DNA from 2 places in the Mesorhizobium kamtschaticum genome. Region 2 is predicted to be linked to the other one. Evidence: riboswitches for the same ligand, from Rfam matches in the RefSeq annotation. Region 2 holds a riboswitch; the other holds the start of a gene.
The links. Region 2 has a riboswitch for thiamine pyrophosphate ahead of thiB (thiamine ABC transporter substrate binding subunit). Riboswitches for the same ligand answer to the same signal wherever they lie in the genome.
Positions count from the first base shown of each region.

Region 1: linked by a shared signal. The riboswitch ahead of AC0V7N_RS18685 (YkoF family thiamine/hydroxymethylpyrimidine-binding protein) and the one ahead of thiB (thiamine ABC transporter substrate binding subunit) in region 2 are both predicted to bind thiamine pyrophosphate.

Region 1 is NZ_CM149691.1:3,759,973-3,769,525, reverse strand. Features, by position in the region: gene AC0V7N_RS18695 (ABC transporter ATP-binding protein) at 1-55, opposite strand, end outside; gene AC0V7N_RS18690 (ABC transporter permease) at 52-873, opposite strand; gene AC0V7N_RS18685 (YkoF family thiamine/hydroxymethylpyrimidine-binding protein) at 909-1,517, opposite strand; TPP riboswitch at 1,508-1,621, opposite strand; gene AC0V7N_RS18680 (formyltransferase family protein) at 1,682-2,719, opposite strand; gene msrA (peptide-methionine (S)-S-oxide reductase MsrA) at 3,044-3,562, opposite strand; partial or broken gene AC0V7N_RS18670 (hypothetical protein) at 3,617-3,733, opposite strand; gene AC0V7N_RS18665 (glycosyltransferase family 39 protein) at 3,737-5,305, opposite strand; gene AC0V7N_RS18660 (hypothetical protein) at 5,484-6,191, shown strand; gene AC0V7N_RS18655 (flavin monoamine oxidase family protein) at 6,262-7,662, shown strand; gene AC0V7N_RS18650 (GNAT family N-acetyltransferase) at 7,790-8,260, opposite strand; gene AC0V7N_RS18645 (Y4oE-related protein) at 9,270-9,506, shown strand.
Region 2 is NZ_CM149691.1:1,679,228-1,688,780, reverse strand. Features, by position in the region: gene AC0V7N_RS08250 (RNA polymerase factor sigma-32) at 1-213, shown strand, start outside; gene AC0V7N_RS08245 (caspase family protein) at 387-2,333, shown strand; gene AC0V7N_RS08240 (M48 family metalloprotease) at 2,425-3,894, opposite strand; gene thiQ (thiamine ABC transporter ATP-binding protein) at 4,154-4,930, opposite strand; gene thiP (thiamine/thiamine pyrophosphate ABC transporter permease) at 4,923-6,539, opposite strand; gene thiB (thiamine ABC transporter substrate binding subunit) at 6,778-7,776, opposite strand; TPP riboswitch at 7,820-7,934, opposite strand; gene AC0V7N_RS08220 (thiamine diphosphokinase) at 8,023-8,682, shown strand; gene AC0V7N_RS08215 (ABC-F family ATP-binding cassette domain-containing protein) at 8,684-9,553, shown strand, end outside.

The DNA.
Region 1 (9,553 bases), 2.1 Mb from region 2:
GCACATCGAGCCCGCCAAACGCCTTGCGCACATGCCGCAATTCGAGCCGGCTCATCGCCACGGCCCCTTCCCTGCCTGCTGCCGGTCGGCCCGCTCCCAAGGCATGGCGAGGCGCTGCAAGAGCACCGTCAGCCCGAATAGGACGAGGGTGAGTGCGGCACTGACACCGACGGCGGCCAGCACCAGATCGGGGCGGAAATTGTTCTTGGCGTTGAGCATGTAGATGCCCAACCCTTTGGCCGCGCCGGCATACTCGGCGAAGATGGCGCCGACCACGGCATAGGTGATGGAGATCCTCAAGCCCGCAAAGAAATACGGCAGCGCCGAAGGCAGCCGTGCCAGCACGAAGACGCGCCAGCGCCCTGCCCCCATGGCACGCAGCATCTGACCGATCTCGGCCTCGGTCGCCTCGTAGCCCTGCACCAGAGCCACAAGCATCGGGAAGAAGGTGACCAGCGCCACCAGCATGATCTTGGGCGTCAGTCCGAAGCCGAACCACAGCACCACCAGCGGCGCGATCGCCACCAGCGGTAAGGTCTGGCTGACGATGAAAACGGGAAACAGCGCGCGCCGCAGCGGCTGGAAGAAGTCGACCAGCATCGACAGCGCGAAGGCGGCACCAAGCGAGCAGGCAAAGCCGATCAGCGTGGCGCGGATGGTGGGAATGGCGTTGTCGATCAGCGCGTCACGATTGAGCATCGCCTGTTCGAAAACGCGTGAGGGTGCCGGCAGAATTGTCGGCTTGATGCCGGAATAGGTGGCGTAGAGCTCCCATGCCACAAGGAGCAACCCAACCGAGATGACGGCTGGTACTGCCTTGGCAAGGGAACTCGCGAGCGGGCGCGGCGCGACTGATGATGGGACCACGGGCATAACCTTTGACGAGGTCGCGCGGAAGCGCGGCCGGCTTAGACAGCCGACGGGCTGTTGGCCGAAACCGTGACGTCGAGGGTTACGTGGCCGGCGCCCGGGCCGAAGCGGCAGAAGGCTTCGTTCAGCGCCGAAAAGATCGCGCCCGTATCGCCGCGCAGTTTGGTGCAGAAGTTCTTGGAGCGATCGTAGACGCCGGACTGTTTCAGGAAATCGATGCAGCCGTAGATCTCGTCCATGTGGTCGCCGGTGCCCATCACATAGAGCGAGAATTGCGCCGCCGCCGGCTGGCCGGTGGCAGCGGCGTTGCGCACGGCGGCGATGGCGGCGTCCTTGCGTGGGCCGAGCGGCCCGACAGGTCCGCCAAACGCGTCGGAGCGGCAGATCGGATCGTCCGGCTCGCCCGGGCAGCCGCGCGAAATGGCCGCCGACAGCACGCAATGCTTGCCGCTCAGCGCCGCCGCCACGAACAGGTCGCGCAAAGCCGGGAACAACACTTCGGGTGGCCCGACCAGCAAGGTCGAGATGTCGTCGGTCTCGATCCTGAGCCTGTCCCGGTAGGGATCGAGCGCGCCGAGCGCGCCAAGGATGACGCCGACGAAATCGTCGGCCATGGGGTATAGGGAAATCTGTGCGCCTGAAAACATCGCCCGCCTCGCTCCGCTGGTATTACCCAGATCAGCTTCTAGGGTCTGTGGGCTTGCCGCCCCCGTCTCAGCCCCGACCGTACGGAGCACCCCTGTGGATGGCCGCGTTAAAGCACCATTCGAACGGAAGGGGAAGCCGTTTTTTCAGCGCACCGGGCCAACTCTCACGCCTGCCCGTCTTCCACCTCGCCGAAAAGCCGGATTTCGGGGCGCACTCTTCCGGCTTGAGAACGCGCGAAGATGGCATGCACTTTGACGAACCGTTTGAGCAGGCGGCCATAGGTGAGATAACGGACCCTGCCATCGGCAAGATCGAACTCGACGCTCCCCCATCGTCTGACTGGCACGTGTCCGCTCGGCGGGCCCAGCCGTCTGATCTGGAACCCCAGCCTGACCTTGTGCCCGGAGACATTCAGATAGATGCCTGGAACAGTGCCCAGCACATGCCACATCAGGACAACATGCCCGATCGACATCTCAGGCGAAATCATCGTGTGGGCCGCCTCGAGCCGCGCCCAGACGAAATCACCGGCCGGCTGCCGCATTCCCGAAACGCTGCCTTTGCAGTAGGCGGGCGCCACCTCGCTCACCAGCATGCGCATCGCGCTCGCCACGCTGTCGGTCAGGACGCGCAGCGACACCCAGTCCGCTTCGGAAAACGACACCTGCCCGAGAATGTCGCCATCATCGAAATCCGCGGACATCTTGTGCAGCGTCACGCCGCCATGAACGGCGTGCTGGCCGTCCACGGCCAGGCGATGGAGAGGGTGCGGCCCCCGATAGTTGGGCAACAGCGCCGGGTGAAGATTGAGGCCGCCCTTGGGAAAGGCGCCGAGCAAGTCCTGTGGTATCAGGGCTGGAAACGCAAAACAGATCAACACATCGGCTTTGGCCTCCGACAACTGGCTGGCGAGTGTGCCCCAATCATAGGGCCGGCCAAATTCGATCACCCTTGCCGGCGTGTTGCCGATATAGCGTTTGAGCAGCAGTTTGCGTCTCAGCCTTCGGCGAAAATTGCCGATGCTGAAATGTTTCTGGCGTTGACGGAACGCCGGCACGACAATCGCGTGGATCAGGTGACCTGCTTCAAGCCATCCTGCCAGCAGCGGTCCGGTGTAACGGGTGATGTCGAGCACAAACACGGCCGAAAGCCGGCCTGACCCGGTCTGCGGGCTCAAAAGCACCGGCCGTTCAAGGCGCACATCAAGCCAATCCCCATCGCGGGGCGTTCAGACGGCAAGCCAGCCTCATCGGCGGGCCTGACCGGGTTTGCAAAGTAAGTCTGTCGGTCAGGGAGCCTTGACAAGTGAGGACGGCACCGTGGCGGTGACATCGGAAAGCCGTCCGCCCTTCACCAGAAGTGGCTTCTCATAGATTTTCTTCATGCGTATCTCCTGAAGCAAATCAGCAGGTGCAGTTGGCCAGCAACGCCACCAACTGTCAATCGCCAGGCGGCGGCTGACAGTTGGCATTCACGCGGCCACAGGAATTCTGCCGCCTTACTTCTCGAAAATGATCCGCAAACCTTACGAAACGGCCTTCTCGCGCACCGGCAGTTTCCAGCCCGGCCTGACGAAATGGCAGGTGTAGCCGTTGGGATATTTCTCCAGATAATCCTGGTGCTCGGGCTCGGCCTCCCAGAAGGCACCAACTGGCGCGACTTCGGTGACGACCTTGCCGGGCCACAGGCCGGAGGCATCGACATCAGCGATAGTGTCTTCAGCAACGCGCTTTTGCTCGTCGCTGGTATAGTAGATCGCCGAACGGTAGCTCATCCCGACATCGTTGCCCTGGCGGTTGCGCGTCGTCGGATCATGTATCTGGAAAAAGCGCTCCAGCAACGTGCGATAGCTGATCACCGCCGGATCGAAATTGATCTCGATGGCTTCGGCATGGGTGCCGTGGTTGCGGTACGTGGCGTTGGGTACATCCCCACCGCTATAGCCGACACGGGTGGAGATGACGCCGGGATAGCGCCGTATCAAATCCTGCATACCCCAGAAACAGCCACCGGCCAGCACTGCGCGTTCGATCGAAGTCGCCATGTCACGTCTCCTCAAAAGGCAATTCCAGCTCAGGTAGCGGTTTCCCGTCCGGAATTACGCAGACAAAATTGGATTTTCCAATAAATGGGCATTGTCGTCTGCTTCGTCCAGTCGCGTAGAACGAACGCGGCCATCTGCGAACGATATCATGACCCGGCCGGGGGATCGACCGCTTCAGCCGCGCGGATGCCGGGTCCGGCTGTCGGCGGCAATCGGCAGATACCGTGTGCCGGGCGGAATGGCGGCAAAACTGATGGGCACAGGCGGCGCCTTGTGCGACCAGTTGAAAAGAACGGTCTTGACCGGGAGGTTGCCCAGCCATGCCCGCAATTGCGGCGGCACGCCATGCCCGGGCCAAACCATCAGCATGCCGTGGTCGCGCAATCGCTGGCTGGTGATCCAGGGCGCGAACCGCATATCGAGTTCGGTGAAGATCGACGGCTTGTCATAGGCATTGAGGCCCGCCAACATAGCCAGATCTGCATCACCACCGACGATGTCGAGCCGGCCGGGTGCCGCCGCATGCCAGACCGCCTCGGCCTCATCTGAGATCGGCCGCGCCGGCCAGCAGACGGGTTCCATGTGCCCCAACAAATTGCAGCTCGTCCAACGCATGGCCGCGTAGGCGCCGGACATGCTGACGATGCAGATCAGCGCGCAGATCGCCAGCCTTCGCATCTCGATGGCGCCAAGCCGATGACCCACAAGGGCGAGCACCAGGACACCGACAAGATTATACATCGGCGCGCCCCACGCCTCGCCGGTACCAGTGAACAGTGAAGCCACCATGATGAGGACCGCTGGTCCAAGCCCCATCCACGTGAGATAGACGAGCGTGCTGCGTTCGACAGGCTTATCCGGCGCGGGCGAGCGCCGCAGCAATCCGGATATCGCCAGCACCAGAAGAAAGCCGGAAAGGCCAGCCAGTTGGACGCCGATATAATAAAGGCGTGCGCGGTGCTCCATCACCCATTGGTCACGGTCGGCGAAATAGGTCAGCGGCAGGAAATCGATGCGGTAGAGCGCGATGGCCAGCGGCGTGGCAATGGCGAGAAAAACGGCAAGGCCAAGCCATGGCCAAGGCGTCGCCAGCCGGCTGCGTGCACGCGCATCGGACAACAGCCAGAGAGCACCGAAGGCAAGCAACAGGCCGGTGGAGAACTTGGCATAGAGCCCGACGCCCGACACCAGTCCGAGCGCTAGCCACCAGCCCGGCCCGCCGCCGCGGCCGGCGCGCCAGAGCAGCCAGCAGATGGCCGCCCAGAACGGCATCTGCGCATAGTCGTGATTGAATTGCGGGGTCGGCCATCCGAAGAAATAGATCGATGGCATCAAGAGCACCGCGGCGAGCGCGCGGTTTCGCCCAAGCATGTCGCGGGCCAGCAGATAGACCAGCACGAAGGTCGACGAGATCGTCAGCTGGGCGAGCAAATATTGCGGCCAGCGGAACGATCCGGTCAGAAGATGGCTGGTTTGGAGCAGCCAGCCGGGAAGCTGCGGGTGCTTGTAGGTCAAAAGCACCCATTCGCGGCCCCACATGAAGCCTTCGACGACATCGCGAGGCGGTGCGGCATCGACCAGCGCGGGCACCACCGTCCAGCAGGCGATCTGCACCAGGCACAAAAGCGCCAGCAAATACCAGGGATGACGGATGAGACCGGGCCAGACTGATGAACGGTCTATGCCCGCGACGGGCGACCTGGCCGGCAGCCAGCCATCTATGGAGTGATCAATTCCCGACATGCGGTGCTTAAATCACACCGACCGGTTTTCCGAATAGTGCCGATATCAAAGCTTACGAAAATGTATATTTGCGCCGCCATTGCGGGGCCAAGATTGAGCGCGAGTTTCGGCGGTCCGTTGCCCTCCCCCGGCAGAACAGCCCGCACATCTGATCCTGTCTGAACATCCCGGATATTCGATGCGTCACCAGCATGCCGTCATCCACCACCGCGCGCTCGACTTCTGGCTGGCGCGTGCGGCCGTCCTCGTCATCATCTGTCTGCAGCTCCTGGTGATCAACGATCTCTCGTTCGGCCCGCGCTGGCTGGCGCCGGCGCTGGAGGCTGCACTGCTCGTGCCTCTGTCCGTCGCCACCGCCTGGACACAAGCCGCCACCCTGAGAGCGGTCGAGGAAGAGCACTGGTATCTGGTCGGCCGGTTTCGCGTCATGATCCGCAGGACGGCGCTGGTGATGACCGGCGTCGTCAGCGTCATGAATTGCGGATCGCTGGTGTTCCTCGTGCGCGCCTTGCTGGCGGGCCATGCCGGCTCCAGCGGCGAGACGCTGCTGATCGACGCGCTCAACATCTGGGTCACCAATGTCATCGTCTTTGCCTTGTGGTTCTGGAGCACCGACCGCGGCGGGCCGCCGACCTGCGGCCTCGTCAAACGCGCCCAATCCGATTTCCTGTTCCCGCAAATGACCTTGAACGACCGTGAAATCCGCGACTGGCTGCCGGGATTTGTCGACTATTTCTTCCTCGCTTTCACCAACGCGACGGCGTTTTCGCCGACCGACACCTTGCCGCTCTCCCAGCGCGCGAAGCTTTTGATGATGGCCGAAGCAATGATCTCGCTGCTGACGATCGCGCTGGTTGCGGCCCGCGCCGTCAACATCCTCGCTTAGGTCTTGCCAAGCCGGGTGATTGACGCAAAGTTCGGTCCGGCCGGATGGCTGGGCTTTTGGCGGGGGCCAGGTGGAAACGGACGTTGCGATTGTCGGCGGCGGCATTGCCGGCCTGTACGCCGCCTGGCGGCTCGCGATCGTGGGTGGCAGGCGCATTCACCTGTTCGAAGCGTCCGGCCGGCTCGGAGGCCGTATCCATACGCTTCACCCCGCGCCGGGCCTGACGGTCGAACTCGGCGCGCAGTCAGTGCGCGACGACCATCATCTCCTCATCCGGCTGCTGCGGCAACTGCACATCGACACGGTTCCCGAGCAAGGTGACGATGCCGGGCTGGCGCATCTGCGTGGCCGGACCCGGTCGCTGGCCGAGGTCCGCAAGGCACGCTGGCGCCGTCCCTTTGCCTACGATGTCACGGTCCGCCTGCAGCGTGGCGGTCCCGGCAGGCTGCTGCGCATGGCGCGCAAAAGATCCACTGATGTGGCAGGGCTTGCCGCGGATCTCGGGCCGCGGCTCTCGCAACTGCTTGATGCCGAGGAGATCGCCTATCTGTCGGACCATTCGGGCTACGGTTTCTGGACGGCGAGGGCCAATGCCGAGGCTGTGCTCGACTGGGCCGAACACAGCCTGTTCAAGGGCACCCACCAACTGTTCGACATCCCCTCCGGCATGTCCAGCCTGGTCGACGCGCTGGCGGCGGCAGCACGCGGCCTGGGCGTGGAAATCGTCACCGGTTGCACCCTCGCCAGCCTGGAGTGCGACGCCGACGGTTCTGTCACACTGGGCTTTGGAGGAGGCCGGCAGCCGATTCGCGCGGCAAGCGTGATCCTGGCACTCCCCAAGGCGGGCATCGGCGGGATCGAGGGCTTCAACCGGCTCGGCACGGTCCGCGCATTGCTTGGCGCCGTCGACGCCTGGCCGGCGGTGACCTCGGCCATCCTCTATCGCGACTGCTGGTGGACAGAGATCGGATTGCGCACGGCGATCGCCGTGACCGATCTGCCGCTCGGCATGATCAGGCATTTTGGCGCCGAGGACTGGCGCGAACCCAATGGCCTGGGCGCACTTGCCATGTTCGCCAATGGCGAACGCAGCGCCTTCTGGCGTGACATGTCTCTTCCTGATGGTGAATGGCTGGCACCGGATCATCCCGCCATGACCGAAATCCACCGCATGGTCGAGGCGGTCTATGGGCCGAAACTGGGGCATGCGCCTCCGCTTCCCCTGAAGGCCATGATCCGCGACTGGACCGTCACGCAATTCGGCGGCGGCTTCCATCTCTGGGCGGCAGGCAGCAGTCCCGGCGAAGCAGGCGCGCTAGCCCTACGGCCGGTCGCCGATGCGCCGGTCCATATTTGCGGCGAGGCATGGGCGCCCAGGCAGGCATGGATCGAAGGCGCGCTGGAGACCACGGAAAGCATGCTGTGTCGCCATTTCCAGTTACCGGGATTTCTCAAGGGAACCGCGCCCTGAGCAAGCCATAGGGACAAACGCAAAATAGCCCGCCCGGCGAACCGGAGCGGGCTATTGATTTGTCTGCGGGCGCGTCAGTGGCGCTTGCTTTGCATCACTGCGGAAACGCGAGTGGCGGGCGACACCCTCAATCCGCGCCGAGATCGCGTTCGAAGACGACCTGGTCGCGCAGCGGAATGCCGTTCACAGCCAAGCCTTCGGGGTAACCGGTCGACGGCCCGAACGCATCCTGCACGATGCGATACATTCGAAAGCCCTGTCTTTGGTAAAATCGCAAATTGCCGATATCGGCGGTCGCGGTCGCAACGATCAGGCGCCGGCCGTTGCGCTCGCGACAGCGGGTGATTGCCGCCGCGACAAGGGCACGCCCCAACCCCTCGCTCTGCCTTGCCGGACGGACCGCAAGGCTCTTGAGTTCGAAGACACCGCCCTCGCCTGCCTCGATGACCTGCACATGGCCGATGATCCTGTTGCCATCGCGCGCGACCAGCACCTCGCCCTGATCGATATAGAAGGAGATCTGCGTCGGAGAATCGTCGGCAAGGGTAAACAGCGGCAGCAATATTTCGCGGTCCCCGTCATATCGTTCAATCTGCATCCGTAAGCCCAAGCTGGATCAATGCCGCCGTGAGTTCGGCAGCCTTGCTCCGGGATATAGCAGCGGCCGGTCAGGAGCCACAAAACGCAAAAAAGCCCGCCCCGGCGTGAGCCGAGGCGGGCTTTGGGTCGATCGAGCCGTCCGGTACGGATTTTCGACGCCGGGCAAAGCCTGGAGCTATTCCGCACGATCACTTCGAACAGAATATCCGAAGTTCACTCGCAGACACGCCGATCAGGAAGGCTGCGGCGAGCGTCCGAAGGGCAATTGATAGTGCCTTCATCTCGATCGAACCCCGGTTGCTCCTCGCCTGGATGCCTTCGCAGTCAGGAATGCATGTGAAGAATAGTGGCGGTCGATCGCGGCCCGCCGCGTGCAATCTGTCATCCAAACCAGCCAAACGTAACGCTAACCACCAAGACCGCGATCAGGATTGAGAGCGGCACCGCCATGAACAGTCCAGCTTCTAAAAATCGGGTTTCCTTGTCACTGAACATTAGGCCTGCCTCATTAAGCTTCGCTCAGATAGACGCTGCGAAGCCTGTTTCAGTTCCGAATGCCGGCGACCTGCGATCCACGAGCGGTTTGGCCAAACGTGGTTGCCTGGAGAGCGAAATCAGTTCGGTTCCCCAATGATGCCGGCCATCTATTTTGCAATGATACGGGAGGCCAGCGCATCATTCGATTGGTGCTCCCTTCCGCCTCAACAAAGGCGCGCGGGGCTTCCGAAGCAAATTAGCCCACCCAAATGCTGGTGTTCCTGGAGATGCGACAAGGCAGACTGAGGGCGAAAGTGCCCGACGAAAAGCCCGCCGGCCGGAGCCAGCGAGCCTTGCCCTTCCTTCGTTCGCATGTTTCGCCGATATGAGCAGGGGTGCATCATCTTCGCCAGTCGGCGCTGCCATCCTCAAGGCCCTGCCGGTCAGGCCCAGTGGCCTTCCGCTGCCAGTCCCCTCTAGCAACCAAGCCGCTGGGCCGCAGGTGACGTGATTTGCGCCTCATATGCGGCATGAAGGCGCCGAACAGAAGGTGTTGCTCGATGCTCCGGACTGACAATGGCGCGGCGCTCAGGCTTTCAGATTTTGCCGATCCTAACGATGCAGTGATTGCCGCAATCGAACTCTATGGGCCGGAAGCGCAGACTGCGGCGGCCTACTGTGCCATGGAAGCACACTTCGCCGGGCGACCGGCCGATTTCCGCCTCTGGTGCGAAGTCTTTCGCGCCTTCAAAACCAGATTCCATTGAGAGGCACATATATCGTGGCCTAAGGCCGGCCACGGCCATCAGCGCGT
Region 2 (9,553 bases):
TGGCTGAAAGAGGCCCTTCACGCGCTCAACGCGCGGGAACTCAGGATCATCGAGGACCGCCGGCTGAACGACGAGGGCGCAACGCTCGAAGCGCTCGGCGAGACGCTCGGCATTTCCAAGGAACGCGTCCGCCAGATCGAGGCCCGCGCCATGGAAAAGCTCAAGGTCGCGCTGGTGAAACAGAACCCGGAATTTCTGGCGACAGCAGCTTGACGCCGATACAGAGATTCGAAACATAAAATATAAGATTTATCTAAAATAAGATGCGCCGCTATCGTGGGAGACTCTATTCTTTTTGAGCCTGCGGATTGTGATTTCTCTAACAGACCAAAGCATGGCAAAAAGCCTCTCTAGGCTACCAGACCGTAACAAGGATGGGTTTTGCCATGCTGAAACGCTACGCGTTCCTTGCTGCCTTGATCCTCATGAGCCTCTCGACATTCGACGCTCGCGCCGATCGAAGGGTTGCGCTCGTAATCGGCAATTCGCAGTACCGGGAAATCCCGGCGCTCAAGAATCCGGACAAGGATGCTGAGGACGTTTCGAACACGTTCCGGCAGGCCGGCTTCGACGTGTTCGTCGCCAAGGACGTGACCAAGCTCCAATTCGAAGAGAAGTTCCGCAACTATCTGGCCGCCGCCGACGGCGCCGATCTCGCCGTCGTCTATTATTCCGGCCACGGCTTTCAGATCGGGGGCCAGAATTTCCTGATCCCGGTCGATGCGTCGTTGAAGGATGCGGCCGACATGGAGGTCCAGACAATCAGGCTTGACGACGTACAGCAGCAATTGCGGCCGAAGTCGAAGATCCAGGTGATCATCCTCGATGCCTGCCGCAACAATCCGTTCCCGCGCAAGGACTATTGGCTGCGCGACCAATTGATCGTCTCCGACGGCACCGGGCTCGCGCAGGTAACAGGCTCGCAGAATGCGCTGATTGCCTTTGCCACCGGGCCTGGCGCTGTCGCTTATGACGGGTCCGGCGATCTTAGCCCCTTCTCATCCGCCTTTGCCCGCCGCGCATTGGCGCCGAACCAGGAAATCCGCGCCGTCATGGCCGCCGTGCGCCGGGATGTGGTCAAGGCGACCAATGGCAGGCAGGTTCCGTGGGAGAATTCCTCGCTGATCGACGATGTCGTGCTGATGCGCGCGGCGGGGCAACCGGCGCTGCCGGCGCCCGACGCCCAGCAAAACCAGCAGGTGGCGGAGCGCGGAATCCAGGTCGCCACTGCCGCCGAAGCTATCGAAAATCGCGACATCAGCGTCCCGGTCGGCGTCGGTCCGGTTGCGCTGAAGCTGGATTTTCCGGCCAAGGATGTCTCGATCAGCCTCAAACTCGCAGGCTATCCGGCAGCTGGAACGCTGTCCCTGCCGGATCGTGTTCTGTCGCCGCAGTCGAGCCTGATGGCCGCTGAAGTCGACCAATTGCGCTACGAGCCGCAGATCGGCTCGGCGGCTCCCGTTGAGATCGACTTCCAGATCCGCGCCGGCAACGCGTCGAAACGGGCGACGATGAAGCTGTCGCCGAGCGTCGACCCCTGCGACCAGGCGGCCGGCGAGCCGCTCGACCTGCAAGGCGTCGTTCCCGGCCGGTTACCGAACGAGATCGCAGACGGCGCGGTCGAGGCTTGCGAGGCGGCGGTGAAGGCCTATCCCGATGCCGCCCGTTTCCGTTACGAACTCGGGCGGGCGCTGCTGGTCGCCGGCAACATCGACGAGGCCAGGAAGGCCATCCAGGAAGCGTCCGACAAGGGACACGTCCGCGCCGTCTACGAGCTCGGCTACCTCGCCTCCTCGGGAATAGGGATGCCCGTGGATGCCACGCAAGGGAATGGTTTCTATTCGCAAGCGTCCGACAGGGGCGACCCCTACGCCATGAGCGCGTGGGGCCGCACCCTGTTCAATGGCGTCGGCGTCCAGCGCGATACCGGCAAAGGGCTTGACCTCATGCTCAAGGCAGCAGCGATGGGGCATATCAACGCCATGAATGATCTTGCGATGATCTTCAAGGAAGGCCGCAATGGCGTGCCCGCCGATGCGGCCCGTGCCTTGGCTTTCCTCAAGGCCGGCCTCGAACGGCAAGAGGCTTATTCGATGGGCATTCTCGGTCTTCCGCCCAGGCGAAGCACGCTGACGGTCGCGGCGTGCACCCCAAAGGTGGTGACGAGAGTCATCACGAAGATAAAGGTGGTCCGTATACCTGTGCCAAAAGCGCCGCCGCCGAAGATCGTTAAGCCAAGGGCCCCGACGGTGCCAGGCGAAACCGGACCAGTGCTTTGGATCGGCAATGGCGGCGACCACCCTGACCACTCCACCAGCAGTAGCGCCCAGTGACTGATGGCGGACTGCGACGCCATGGCCGCACCGTCCGAACGGGCCGTGTCGAAACTGATTATTCCGCAGCAGCCTGAACGCTGACACCGACTTACTTATCGGTGACGATCTTGACCTTGTCGCCGGCCGAAACCGCGGCACCCGGCGACAGCGCATTGAGCACACGGAACAGGTCGAGCTTGCGGTCGACGCCAACCATCTGCGCGGCCAGCGTGCCCATGGTCTGGCCCGGCTGCACGGTGAGCACGCGGATATGCAGCGGCTTCAAAGCCGCTTTTTCGGCGGGACTGAGGATACGGAACGAGCCGCTGACCGAGCGCGCCACCGTCTCCAGCGAGGTGCTCGCCGAGGGTGCTGCGGTCAGCAGCCGGTAGACCTGGCCGCCGGCGCGGATCACCGCGATGTCGAACTGCCAGCCTTCGGCACGGGCATGCGCGGTTGCGGCCTCATTGCCGTTGATGGTTTCCTGCTTGACCGTGCTGTCGTCGAGCCCAGCCACCCAGCCGCTCCTGATGTAGTCGGTCAAGGCGCGGTTCTTGTCGATCGAAACGCCGTCGAAGCGGATCGCTATGTCGCCCGGCCCGGTCGCCGTCACCGCTGCCGCCGAATTGTCGATGATGAAACCGTCCGGCACCGTGAACGACACGCCGAGGCCAGGATGCAGGAAGGTCTCGCCGCGCACATAGCCTTCCTCAGGCGTGTCGCCGTAGAGCAGGCCGTCTATGCCGGCAAGGAAGGAATCGCGGTCGCGCGTGCCGAAGCCGGGCGCGCCGAACTGGCGGGCATGGCGCTGCGCCAGATCAATGCGCTGCGGCGTGTTGGGGTGCGTCGCCAGGAAGTCGAGGCTGGCGTCGGTGGCGCCGCTGATCGAACGGAAATCGGTATAGGCCGACATCGACTGCAGGAAGCGCCCTGCAGCATAAGGATCGTAGCCGGCTTCGCCGATCGACTTGATGCCGATGGCATCTGCCTCCAGTTCTTGGTTGCGCGAGAACTGCGCCAGCCGGAGCTTGCCGCGGATCAGCGCCGCCTTGGCGGTCGGGCTGTCGCCCAGCACATCCGAAACCACCTTGGTCGCCAGGCCTTCCTCGGCCTCCAACTGCTGGCGCTGCAGGCCGTGATTGGCGGTGACGTGGCCCATCTCATGCGCGATGACGGCGGCGAGTTCGGACGAATCATTGGCCAGCGCCAGCAGGCCGCGCGTGATGTAGAGATAGCCGCCCGGCAGCGCGAAGGCGTTGACGTTGGGCGAATTGAGAATGGTGATGCGATAGGTCTGGGTCGGGTTCGCCGAAACCACGGTCAGGTTGCCGACGACCTTGGCGACCATGCGCTCGAGCTTGGGATCGGAATACTCCCCGCCATAGGTGGCCAGGATGCGCGGATGCTGCGCCTTGGCGAGCTCCGCGAGCTTGTTGTTGGCGCCGACATTGTCGACCGTAATCGGCTTGTCAGAGGGCTGGAAACCGGATTCCTGCACTTCCGGAGGCGTGAACATCTGGCAGCTGGCCAGGGCCACGGCAAAGCCGGCCAGCGCCAGAAAGCGCGCCAGCGGATTCATTTTGAGCCTGTCAACGCCGATCGCCAGAACGGCTTCCTTTCGGGTCCCGGCGCATGACGACGACGATCGGGGGCGATCTTCGAAGAGTGTCACGCGCTACTTCAAACTGCTACAGCATCCGTCGCACGTCCCCAGGGCGGACGGCGGATGCTGTAGGCAAATCACGGCGTGTGCCGGACCGGTATTGAGCGGACCTAGCCACACTACTCCAGTCATGGCAAGCAAGCGCCATATCGCCTCGAACCGGTTTGGGCGTAAATTATGTCCGCTTCCGGGCAATATCTCGTGATCCAGCCGTCTGGATGCTTGTGCCAACATAGCGCCGGAACGCCTCCGGACCAGCCCCGGTAAAGAAATCGTCCGCCGTCCCGATGGCAGCGACCGCGCCATTGTCCAGAAACACCACATTCTGGCCGATGCGGCGGGCATCCTCCGGCTGGTGCGTGACGAACAGCACCGTCATGCCGCGCTCGACATGGAGGCCGGCAACCAGATCGAGCATGTCGTCGCGCAAAGCGGGTCCGAGCGAAGCAAAGGGTTCGTCGAGCAGAAGCACCGGGCGATCACGCACTTGCACGCGCGCCAGGGCAACGCGCTGGCGCTCGCCGCCGGACAGTTCGCGCGGCAGGCGTTTTTCCTTGCCGGCAAGACCGGTGCGCGCCAGCGCCTCGGCGATGGCGATTCGATCGATCTCGGTCAGCCGCAGCGATGGCGAGCGGCCGAGGCCGACATTCTGCTCGACGGAAAGATGGGCGAAAAGGTTGTTTTCCTGGAACACCATCGACACCGGCCGCGTGGCCGGCGGCTCGGCATCGACATCGGCCCCGCCGATCAGCACGCGGCCGGACACCGGTGTCTCGAAGCCGGCAACCAGGTTGAGCAATGTCGACTTGCCCGACCCGCTCGGCCCCATGATGGCGGTGATTTCCGCTGCGGCGAAGTCGACATCAAAGACGAACGATGCCTCGCCATAGCTGAACGAGACCTTGTCCAGCCGCACCGAAATACCCTTCTTGGCCATCGCCCCGTCAGACATTGCGGACCTTTTCTCTTCCGAGCCAGTCCGCTGCCAGCACCAAGGCGAGGCAGACCAGCCCAAGCAGCAGCGCCAGGCCGGCGGCGTCCTCGGTGCGATAGCTGCCCATGCGCGAAAGCAGAAGGTAGGGCAAGGTCTGCACGGAATCACTACCGAACAGCGCGATGACGCCGAGATCGCCAAGCGAAAGCGCCATGGCGAAGGCGAAGGCGGTGGCGAGCGGACGGCGCAGAGATGGCCAGTCGACCAGCCGCAGCCTGGCCCAGCCGGAGATACCCAGTTGCGCGCAGAGCCGTTCATGACGTTCGCTCGCCGCGTCATAGGCGGGGCGGACGGCGCGCAGCGCGAACGGCATCGCCATGACCGCATTGACGGTGACGACCATGACCGGGGCGATGGCAAAGACGTCGCCGACGTGGCGCAGCAGGAGGAACCAGCCGGCGCCGATGACGATGGGCGGTACGACCAGGACAAAGCCTGCGCCGGTATCGGTGGCATGTTCGAGCAGTGTCCTTGGGCCAGCGCGGCGGCCCAACGCCAGCGCCCGGCGGGCCATGGTCAGCGCCAGCGACAGCATCACCGAAAGCAGCGCCGACAGGAAGGCCAGCACCGCACTGGTCAGTGTCGCCTGTCGCACGGCCGCCTCGCCGGCGAGCCGGCCGAGATCGGCCCCTAACCCGGCGATCACCGTGGCCGCCATCGGTCCGACAACGAACAGCAGCGCCAGCACGATGAGCGCGGCGTTGAACACGGTTTCGGTCCCAACGACCGAGAGATAGCGGCGCGGCGCCACCGGCAGATTGGTGTCGCCAACGGCATTGACGCCGAGCCGCGTCAGCGCCAGCACCACCAGAAAGGTCAAGGCGATCTGCAGCAATGTCAGCATCACCGCGCGCGCGGGATCGAGGTCGAAGCGCAGTGCCTGATAGATGCCGACCTCCAGCGTCGTTGCGGCCGGTCCGCCGCCAAGCGTCAAAACGATGGTGAAGGAGGTGATGCAGAGCATGAAAACCAGCCCGGCGACACCTGGCAGAGCGGCGCGCAGCGTCGGCCACTCAATCAGCCGGAACGCCGGCCGCGCCCCCATGCCGAGCTGGCTCGCCAGCCGCCATTGGTCGGCGGGAATGGTCTGCAGCGCCTCGAGGAACAACCGGACGCTGAGCGGCAGGTTGAAGAAGATGTGGGCGACGAGAATGCCGGACAGGCCGTAAATGCCTGGCCAGCCCTGACCGCCAACCGCGCTGAACAGGCCGGCTAAATAGCCGGCGCGGCCGTAGAGCGCCAGGATACCAAGCGCCGCGACGATCGCCGGCAGCGCCAGCGGCACCGCGAAGAGCCGCAGGATGAAGGCGCGGCCAAAAAAGCGCGGATGCCGCGACAGGGCACGCGCAACGAACAGTGCCGGACCGACCGAAAGCAGCGTCGAAAGGATTGCCTGCCAGAGCGTGAAGCGCACGACCCGCAGGAGATAGGGATCGAAGGCTGCCCAGGCGCCCGAGAGGTCATGAGCGCCTTCGACAAGCAGCCCGGCAAACGCGCCGCCGATCAGCAATGTGATCGCGGTAAGCGCCACAATGCCTGGGGTGACGCGGGGATCAGCGCGTTGCACGCTGGACCACCCAGAAGGCCTTTAGCGAGCGTCGCGTTCCTTCGCGCCCCCCTCTGTCCTGCCGGACATCTCCCCCACTTGGGGGGAGATTGGCTGCTCCAGCGCCTCGCTCATACCTGCAGTGTTGGCGATTGGCGAAATCACCGACGACATTCGATCTCCCCCCTTGTGGGGGAGATGTCCGGCAGGACAGAGGGGGGCGCCGTAGAGCAATCATCTTCGATCGGTTTGCCTCAACCTACTTGCTCATCACCGCCAGCCATTCATCCACCCAGGCCTTGCGATTGGCGGCAACCTCCTCCGGGCTGAACAGCAAGGTCTTGGTCGGCTTGACCAGTTTGTCGAAGGCCGGGTTGAGCGGCTTGTCGGTCTTGCCTGCCGGGAACATCCAATTGGTCTCCGGGATGGCGTCCTGGAATTTCGGGCCGGTCATGAAGGCGATGAACTTTGCCGCCAGCGGGTTTTTCGCTCCGGTTGTGGTGATGCCGGCGACCTCGATCTGCAGATACTCGCCTTCTTCGAAGGACGCCGCCTGGTAGCGCTCGGTATTCTCGGCGACCATGTGATAGGCCGGCGACGTGGTGTAGGACAGCACCATCGGCGCCTCACCCTTGGTGAACAGGCCGTAGGCCTCGCTCCAGCCCGGCGTCACGGTGAGCACCTTTGTCTTGAGCTTGGCCCAGGCCTCCGGCGCCTTGTCGCCATAGACCGACTTCACCCACAACAGCAGGCCGAGGCCGGGCGTCGAGGTGCGCGGATCCTGGATGACGATCTTGTCGTCGGCACTGCCTTCGACCAGATCCTTCAGGCTCTTGGGCGGCGTCTTCAGCTTCTGCGTGTCATAGACGACGGCGAAATAGCCGTAGTCGAAGGGAACAAAAGTGTCGTCGCTCCAGCCGCCCGGCACGTTGACATCGGAGACCGCGCCATGCGGGGCAAACAACCCGCTAGCCTTGGCATCGGCGGTAAGATTGGTGTCAAGGCCGAGCACGATATCGGCCTTGGTCGACGCGCCTTCGAGCTTGACGCGGTTGAGCAAGGCGACACCATCGGCGACCGAGACGAACTCGACGTCGCAGCCGCATTCGGCCTCGAATTCCTTCTTCACCACCGGGCCTGGCCCCCAGTCGGCGGTGAAGCTCTCATAGGTGTAGACGGTGAGCTTGTCCTTGGCCAAGGCCGGCCCGGACAGCGCCACGACCAGTGCTGAGACAAGTGCGTATAAAAGCGTGCGCATCGGCGCCTCCTTCGTTCGAATTGAAAGGAATTGAGGCGTCGGACTGTCCGAAACGTCTAATCCCTCCGCCGGTACAAACCGGATCAGGTTCAGCGGGTTGGCGAGATTGCCTCTCAGCCGGTCCGCGAAGATCGCAGCCGGCACCCCGTTAGAGCGTTTCGACACATAGGCCCGGCCGAGGAACCGCGCAAGTGGCAGTTTGCCGGCCTTCCGTTTCCGCTGCCGGGCTGGTACAGGCCACCAGATATGAGCACATTCACCATCCTGCTTGGCGGCGATCTCATCCGCACGCCCCGGCTCGACCGCCAGGTCGAAGGCTCGCGCGTCATCGCCGCCGACGCCGGCATCGGCCATGCCCGGCTGCTCGGCCTTGTCCCTGAACTGTGGGTGGGCGATTTCGATTCGGTTCCGGCCGATTTGCCCGCCGACCTCGCCGCTGTGCCCCGCCAGACCTTCCCGGCGGAGAAGGACAAGACCGACGGCGAACTGGCGATCGCGGCGGCACTCGAGCGCGGCGCGACCCGCCTTGTGCTGGCGGGCGCTTTCGGCGGCAAGCGCGCCGACCACGCCTTCCTGCATCTGGCGCTCGCCCTGCGGCTGGCCGAGGCCGGAACGGACGTGCTGCTGACCAGCGGCGCCCAGGAAGGTGTCCCCTTGCTGTTGGGAAAGGCCGGCTTCGACTATGCCGACGGCACGCTGTTTTCGATCCTCGGCTTTTCCGATCTCGTCGGCCTGACCGTCACCGGCGCCAAATGGCCGCTGAACCAGGTCGAGGTCGCCTTCGGCTCGTCGCTGACCATCTCCAACGAGGTCAAGTTCGACAAGACCGGGGGCCGCCTCGACATCGCGCTCGGCCACGGCCGCGCACTGCTGCTCGCTCATCCCTATCCCTTGCCCGAAAGCTGACATGGCCCCGCCCCTTCTCAATCTCGACGGGATAAAACTGACCTTCGGCGGCACGCCGCTGCTCGACGGCGCAGCCCTGACGGCTTCGGCCGGTGACAAGATCGCGCTGGTCGGCCGCAACGGGTCGGGCAAGTCGACGTTGCTCAAGATCGCCGCCGGCCTGATCGAACCGCAGGACGGCGAGGTCTTCCGCCAGCCCTCGGCGACCGTCCGCTATCTGCCTCAGATGCCCGACATGGAGGGTTTTGCCACTGTGCGCGCCTATGTCGAGGCAGGGCTGGGGCCCGCCGACGATCCCTACCGCGCCAGCTATCTGATGGAGCATCTCGGCCTCTCGGGCGAGGAGCGGCCGAACGATCTATCCGGCGGCGAGGCCAGGCGGGCCGCCCTGGCCCGAGTCATGGCGCCGGAGCCGGACATTCTGCTTCTTGATGAGCCGACTAACCATCTTGACCTGTCGGTCATCGAATGGCTGGAAGAGGAGCTCGTCCGCACCTCCTCGGCGCTCATCGTCATCTCGCACGACCGCCGCTTTCTCGAGCGCGTGTCGCGCGCCACCGTCTGGCTCGATCGCGGCCAGACCCGCAGGCTGGACAAGGGCTTTGGCCATTTCGAGGAATGGCGCGACCTCGTGCTGGAAGAAGAAGAGCGCGAGCAGCACAAGCTCGGGCGCCAGATCGTGCGTGAGGAGCACTGGCTGCGTTACGGCGTGACCGCACGACGCAAGCGCAACATGCGCCGGCTCGGCGAATTGCAGACCATGCGCAAGAATTTTCGCGGTCATCGCGGCGCCGAAGGCAACGCTACCATGGTGGCGAGCGACGCCGCCGAATCCGGCAAGCTGGTGATCGAGGCGAAAAACATCGAGAAG